One region of the Microbacterium sp. NPDC057741 genome, then DNA from elsewhere that is predicted to be linked to it. Evidence: riboswitches for the same ligand, from Rfam matches in the RefSeq annotation. Region 1 holds a riboswitch; each other region holds the start of a gene.
The links. A riboswitch is a leader RNA that binds a small molecule or an ion and turns the genes downstream of it on or off. The one in region 1 is predicted to bind thiamine pyrophosphate.
Positions count from the first base shown of each region.

Region 1 (2,256 bases):
CGAGGGCGCCGACCAGCCCGAGCGGGATGAGCACGCGCGGGCGCAGCCAACCCGACTTCGTGTGCAGGTCGCTGAGCAGATCGGGCTCGTCGTCTGCGGCCGTCCGCACCGCGAGCGTCGGCGGCCTGGTCCGTGCCTGTACCGCGGCGGTGTCGATCCAGGTCAGGGCGGAAGCGGTGTGCGATTCGTCTGCCCACGCGGCGGGCGTCAGAGTCGCAGGCTCTTCGTCCAGATCGGGGTCATCATCAGGGTCGAGGCCGAGGCCCGCCAGATCGAGGGGGGCTGTGGATGCGGGGGTCTCGGCGGATGACACGGCAGCCGCACCGACGAGGGCTGCGCCGGCAGCGGCAGATGCTGCGCCCAGATCTGCGGTTGCGTCGACGGTCCCCGCAGATGCTGCGGCGGCGACGTCTGCGGATCCGGCGAGGCCGGCGTCTGCGAGGCCGACGGTTGATGCGGCGGATGCGGCATCCGCGGCGGCGAAGTACGCCAGGCTGGCGGACAGGCGAGCGGCGTCATCGTCGGCCGTCTGCAGCGCGGGGTACGCGTCACCGGCACCACCGACGGCGGCCTGAGTGGCTTCGTCGTTCCATCCCGGAATCCCCGTGACGACCGGAGCGACCCGCGTCGCGTCGTCGGCAGGGTCGAACTGTTCAGCTGCGTAGGACACGGGGTCGGCCGGCGCCGAGCCGGGCATCGCAGCGACGGGGGGTGCCGGGACGGGCGTCGTAGAGACGGGCGTCGCAGCGACTGGCGTCGCAGAGACGGGCGTCGCAGCGCCGAACCGCGCGTCCAGTCCTGTGGCCGTGCGCGCATCGGCCGCAGATGTCGGCTGCACCGGCTGAGCCGGTGACGAGGGATCCGAGGTCGTCGGCATCCCGAACATGGCGCGGCTGAAGGCGTCGTCCCCGACAGGTCCGGTCTCCTCGGGCTCGCCGTCCTGGTCAGGCTCGCCGAACAGGGTGCGCAGCATGTCGGTGCTCGATGGGGGCTCTTCGTGGCCTTCCTGACCCTGGCCGGGAAGCACAGGGTCACCGCCACCGGGCAGCTCCGTATCGTTCCGGGTCGCCGATTCGCGGCCGGCGCCGTGGGGAGCGCCGCCGGCGCCCTGGAAGAACGCGTTCATGCCGGACGGTTCGACGCCCCGGTGGGAGCCGGTCTGCGCCCGCGCCTCGCGACGCGTGCGCGGCGGCGTAGAGGGATCGTCGATGGTCACCCGCTTACGCTACCCAATGAGTCTGAGACTCGCCCCTCCGTGTCAGGAGGTGGCTATGATCGAGGCACAACCACGGGAGTCCGGCGTGCCGGGCTGAGAGGAAGCGAACCGCGCTTCGACCGTCGAACCTGATCCGGATCATGCCGGCGCAGGGAGGAGTTCCATATGAGTGCGTCCACATCCGTCCCGAGCGAGAAGATCGTCGAGAAGGCCGCTCCGTCGCGCAACCTGCGCTGGCGCGTCGTCGACATCGTCGTCGCCGCAGTTCTCGGCGTCGCCGTCGGTCTGCTGTTCTGGGCCTGGAACATCGTCGGTGGCGCCTGGTTCGGCGCCGCCGACGCGCTGACCCCCGGCCTCGGCGGCATCGCCGTCGGGATCTGGCTGATCGGTGGCGTGATCGGCGGGCTCGTCATCCGCAAGCCCGGCGCCGCGCTGGTCGTCGAGGTCGTCGCCGCGATCATCTCGATGCTGATCGGCAACGTCTGGGGCGTCTCGACGGTGTTCTCCGGCATCGTGCAGGGCCTGGGTGCGGAGCTGATCTTCGCCCTGTTCGCATACCGACGGTTCGGCATCGGCGTCGCTGCACTCGCCGGCGTCGGCGCGGCCGCAGCGGCCTGGGTCTTCGAGCTGTTCTATGGCAGCTCACCGAACATCCTGAAGTCGTTCGAGTTCAACGCCATCTACCTCGGCACCCTGATCGTCTCGGGCGCGCTGCTGGCCGGTGTGGTGGGCTGGTTCCTGGTGCGGGCGCTCGCGTCCACCGGTGCGCTCAGCCGCTTCGCGGCCGGCCGAGAAGCGCGCCGCGAGGTCTGAGCATGAGCGCAGGTCCCGCCAGGGTCACCGCGCGCGACTGGGGCTGGCGATACGCCGGACGCCGCCTTCCCGCGGTCAGCGCCACGACCTTCACGATCGAACCGGGGGATCGCGTGCTGCTGCTCGGCGCCTCCGGCGCGGGCAAGTCCACGCTGCTCGCCGGTCTCGCCGGTCTTCTCGGCGACGCCGACGAGGGCGAGCGCACCGGCAGCCTGCTCGTCGACGGC
Region 1 is NZ_JBHVJW010000002.1:512,170-514,425, forward strand. Features, by position in the region: gene ACFVDO_RS09375 (D-alanyl-D-alanine carboxypeptidase) at 1-1,216, opposite strand, end outside; TPP riboswitch at 1,279-1,388, shown strand; gene ACFVDO_RS09380 (ECF transporter S component) at 1,382-2,029, shown strand; gene ACFVDO_RS09385 (ABC transporter ATP-binding protein) at 2,032-2,256, shown strand, end outside.

Region 2 (2,256 bases), on a different contig from region 1:
TCGCTCTCGGTCAGTCGCGCGCGGAAGGTGGGTGCGAGCTGCAGTGCCATGGATGCTCCTCTGTCGTCTTCGATGGGTGGGTCAGGATCGTGTGATCGCGGCGCGCAGGTCGGCGGCCGCCGCCGCCGGGTCGGAGGCCTCGGTCACGGCGCGCACGACGACGACGCGGGTCGCGCCCGCGGTGCGCACGTCGTCGAGCCGAGGGCCCGCGCCGATGCCGCCGATCGCGAACCACGGCTTCGCGGAGCCGGCCGCCGCGCGCAGCGGCTCGAGGCCGATCGCCGCCCGGCCGGGTTTCGTGGGCGTCTCCCACACCGGGCCGACGCAGAAGTAGTCCAGGCCGGGGTCGGCGTCGGCAGCGGCGGCCTGCTCGACCGAATGCGTCGATCGGCCGATCACAACATCGGCGCCGAGCAGCGCCCGCGCCTGTGCAGTGCTGAGGTCGCCCTGTCCGACGTGGAAGACGTCGGCACCCACGAGCGCGGCGATGTCGGCGCGGTCGTTGCACGCGAACAGCTTCCCGTGCCGGCGGGCGACATCTGCGAGGACCTGGAGCGCAGCGACCTCCGCCCGCGCCTCGAGCTGCTTGTCGCGCAGCTGGATAATGTCCGCGCCGCCGGAATAGGCCGCCTCGAGGAAGTCCTCCAGATCGCCGGTGTCGGTGCGCGCGGTGGTGCACACGTAGAGCCGGGCCGCCTCGAGACGCGCGAGCCGCTCGGACCGGGACAGGGACGGCACTGTTACGACGGGGTGCGGATCGGCGATGGTCACCCCTATAGGGTAGAGGCGTCCGCGGGAGCCTGCTGAAGGCTGAGAGGGCCACGTGCCGACCGCTGAACCTGATACGGGTCATGCCGTCGTAGGAAAGGGCACGCAGATGCGCATCGCTGTGATCGGCGCGGGGATCATCGGCTCGGCGACCGCCGCCGAACTGGTCGGCCGCGGCCACGATGTCACCCTGTTCGACCCCGAGCCCGGGAACGGCGCCAGCCGTGCGGCTGCCGGGATGCTCGCGGCCACGGCCGAGACCGCCTGGGGGCAGGACGATCTGCTGCCGCTCGCGAGAGAGTCCGCCACACTGTACCCGGGATTCGTCGCCTCTCTGGAAGCGGCGAGCGGGCACGATGTGGGGTACGGAGCCACCGGCACACTCGCCGCAGGCGTCGATGCCGCTGATCGCGCCGCTCTCTTCGAGCTCGCCGAGCTGCAGAGCTCGCACGGGATGCCGGTGCAGTGTCTCACTGGCAGCGCGGCGCGCGAGCTCGAACCGGCGCTCGGACCTGCGGTGTCCTCGGCGGTCCTCGCCGACGGCGACCACCGGATCGATCCCCGCCGAGTCACCGGCGCGCTGCGAGACATCCTCGGCGAGCGGGTGCGCGCCGAGCGGGTCGGGGGTGTCGTCCGTCGAGACGGCCGTGTCATCGGCATCCGCCTCGAGGCGGGGGAGAACGTCGAGGCCGACGTCGTGATCGCGGCCGCCGGACTCGGCGTGACCGACATCGACGGGCTGCCCGCACTGCCCCTGCGGCCGGTATGGGGCGACATCCTGCGCCTGCGCGTGCCCGCTGCGCTGCGCCCGCTGCTCACCCGCACGGTGCGCGCGCTGGTGCGAGGGCGCGCCGTGTACCTGGTTCCGCGCGACGACGGCACGGTCGTGCTCGGCGCGTCCGTGCGGGAAGGGGGAGTCGCGGGTGTGCAGGCAGGCGAGGTTCTCGCCCTGCTGCGCGACGCCGAGGCGGTGCTGCCCGGCATCTCGGAGTGCGAGATCGTCGAGATGCTCGCACGCCCGCGCCCCGGCACGCCCGACGCGCTTCCGCTGCTCGGCCGCCCTGAACCCGGGCTGGTGATCTCCGCCGGCTATGACCGGCACGGTGTGCTGCTCGCGCCGTGGGCGGCGCGCCTCGGCGCCGATCTCGCCGAGGGCGTTCCCCTCGACGGGGCGACGGCTGCGATCCTCGACCCGCTGCGTTTCCCGGATGCCGGGAACAGGCCCGTGGCCGCATCCGAGCACCTCACCCCACCCGCGGTCGCCGAACTCGCCGGCGTCAGGAAAGGCTGATCATGACCATTGCCATCCGAGTGAACGGGGACGCGACAGCCGCAGTCCCCGACGACACCCTGCTGGATCTCGTCGCGCGGCTCACCGGGCACGACCTGCAGTCCGACGGCTCGCGCGTCGACGGCGGGCGCCTCGGCGTGGCCGTCGCGGTCGGCGGCGCCGTCGTGCCGCGCAGCCGTTGGTCAGCCCGCCGCGTC
Region 2 is NZ_JBHVJW010000001.1:1,429,319-1,431,574, reverse strand. Features, by position in the region: gene ACFVDO_RS06910 (HpcH/HpaI aldolase/citrate lyase family protein) at 1-50, opposite strand, end outside; gene thiE (thiamine phosphate synthase) at 82-765, opposite strand; TPP riboswitch at 783-884, shown strand; gene thiO (glycine oxidase ThiO) at 878-2,059, shown strand; gene thiS (sulfur carrier protein ThiS) at 2,062-2,256, shown strand, end outside.
Region 2: it holds a riboswitch for thiamine pyrophosphate, as region 1 does, so the genes downstream of both, thiO (glycine oxidase ThiO) here and ACFVDO_RS09380 (ECF transporter S component) in region 1, are expected to answer to the same signal.

Region 3 (2,256 bases), on a different contig from region 1:
CAGCGCGCGGCCGGAGATCACATCCGACAGCTCGACGAGCTGGTCGACGATCTCGGCGTCGGTGGCGTCCTTGTCGCGCAGCTGCACGATGCGCGCGCCGCCGGCCACGGCCTCGACGACGACCGCCGCGACACCACGCGGGCCGCTCAGCGCGGTATCGGTGACGAGGTAGAGCGAGAGGTCGAGACTCATCGGACGACCTCCGGCGCGGCGATCTCGACGCGAGCGTCGTCGAGATCATCGGACGAGATCACGGCGAGCGCATCGAGCAGCGCTACGGCGAAGCTGCCGGGGCCGTCCGACGCGGCGGCCGCGCGCTCGGCGGCGATCTCGTAGACGAAGGATGCTGCAGCCACCGCGTGCAGCGCCGGGATGCCAGTGCCGCGTGCGGCGCCGAGGAACGCGGCCATGACGGCGCCGAGCGCACAGCCGCCGCCGGTGACCCTGGTGAGCAGTGAGGTGCCGTTCGCGATCCGCACCTCGGTCTCGCCGTCGGTGAGCAGATCCACCGGCCCCGAGACGGCGACCACGCTGCCGTGCTCGCGCGCCAGGAGACGTGCCGCCTCGGCCGCGGCATCCGTCGTGTCGGTCGCGTCGACGCCGCGCCCGCCGGCGCTGAGACCCGCCAGCGCAAGGATCTCCGACGCGTTCCCGCGGATCGCGGTGGGACGGCGGCCGACCAGGTCGCGGGCGAGGTCGGTGCGGATCGGCAGCACGCCGATCGCGACAGGGTCGAGCACCCACGGTGTACCGGCGGCGGAGGCTCCGCCCACCGCTTCGAGCGTCGCGGCGCGCTGCTCCGGCGTCGGGGTGCCCAGGTTCACCAGCAGCCCGGAGGCGATCGAGGCGAACATCCCGGACTCGCCGACGATGTCGACCATGGCCGGCGCCGCGCCGACAGCGAGCAGTACGTTGGCGGTGAAGCCGGTGACCACGCTGTTGGTGATGCAGTGGGTCAGCGGCGGGGCTGCGCGCAGCTCAGCCAGCAGGCGGGCGGTGTCCTCGAGGAGGACGGCGGGCGGGTGCAGAGGATCGCTCATGGGCGACATCCCTTCGCTAGTACGAACTAGATCAGGTTCGACGGGTGTGTTCTCAGCCGCAGATGCGGCACCCCGTGTCACTGCCCGCGAGTCTATCGGCATGCAGAAGAGCGGCACCCGCCGATGACGGATGCCGCTCTTCGTGATCGATCGATCAGTCGCGGATGCTCGCTCCGAAGCGCTCGGTCGCGACGGCGACGCCCGCGAGCTTGGCCTCGGTGGCCTCGGCCGCGGTGAGCGTGCGATCGGGAGCGCGGAAGCGCAGCGCGAAGCTCAGGCTCTTGGAGCCCTCGTCCACGCCCTCGCCGCGGTAGTCATCCACCAGGGTCGCAGCCTCGAGCAGGTCGCCGGCGCCCGCGACGAGCGCGGCGCGCACCTCGGATGCCGGCACGGTGGCGTCCACGACAAGGGAGACGTCCTGCGTGGCGGCGGGGAACGTGGACAGCGATTCCACCACGACGCGCTCGCCCGCCAGGGTCAGCAGGCGATCCAGGTCGAGCTCGAGCACCACGGCTCGGCCGGGCAGGTCGGCGTCCGCGGCGACCTGCGGGTGCAGCTCGCCGACGTATCCGATCTCCTCGCCGCGCACGCTCAGCGCACCGGCGCGACCGGGGTGCAGAGCAGCCCGCTGTGTCTGGGCCACATCGACGTCGACGCCGGCCGCGACTGCGATGACCTGCACTGCGTGCAGGGCGTCGCCGAGGCTGGCGTACTCGGCCGAGCGACCGGGCTGGCGCGGCGTGACGTTGCCGGTCAGCAGCACGGCGATGTTGCGCGGCTGCGGCGGGATCGACGCGTTCAGCTGCGCGAGGACCTCGTCGCTCGGACGCTGCGCCAGCGGCGGCACGAAGTCGGTGCCGTAGGTCACGCCCTCTTCGGGCGCGAACACCAGACCGGTCTCGAAGATCGCAAGGTCCACCAGGCCGCGCGCGATGTTGCGGTGCGCGGTCTGCAGCAGACCGGGCAGCAGCGAGCGGCGCAGGAACGGCGCCTGCCCGTCGAGCGCGTTCGCCAGACGGATGCTGGGCAGGTGCTCGCCCGACGCCGATCCGTGCAGGTCGTTCTGCGCCTCGGTCGTGAACGGGAAGGCCGGAGTCTCCACGAAACCGGCGGCCGCCACGGCATCCGCCACGCGCTTGCGGCCCTGCTGCAACGGGGTGTACCCGCGGCCGGACGGCGGGGTGGGCAGCACGGACGGTATGCGGTCGAGCCCATG
Region 3 is NZ_JBHVJW010000007.1:231,593-233,848, reverse strand. Features, by position in the region: gene ACFVDO_RS18890 (bifunctional hydroxymethylpyrimidine kinase/phosphomethylpyrimidine kinase) at 1-192, opposite strand, end outside; gene thiM (hydroxyethylthiazole kinase) at 189-1,040, opposite strand; TPP riboswitch at 1,032-1,125, opposite strand; gene pheT (phenylalanine--tRNA ligase subunit beta) at 1,195-2,256, opposite strand, start outside.
Region 3: it holds a riboswitch for thiamine pyrophosphate, as region 1 does, so the genes downstream of both, thiM (hydroxyethylthiazole kinase) here and ACFVDO_RS09380 (ECF transporter S component) in region 1, are expected to answer to the same signal.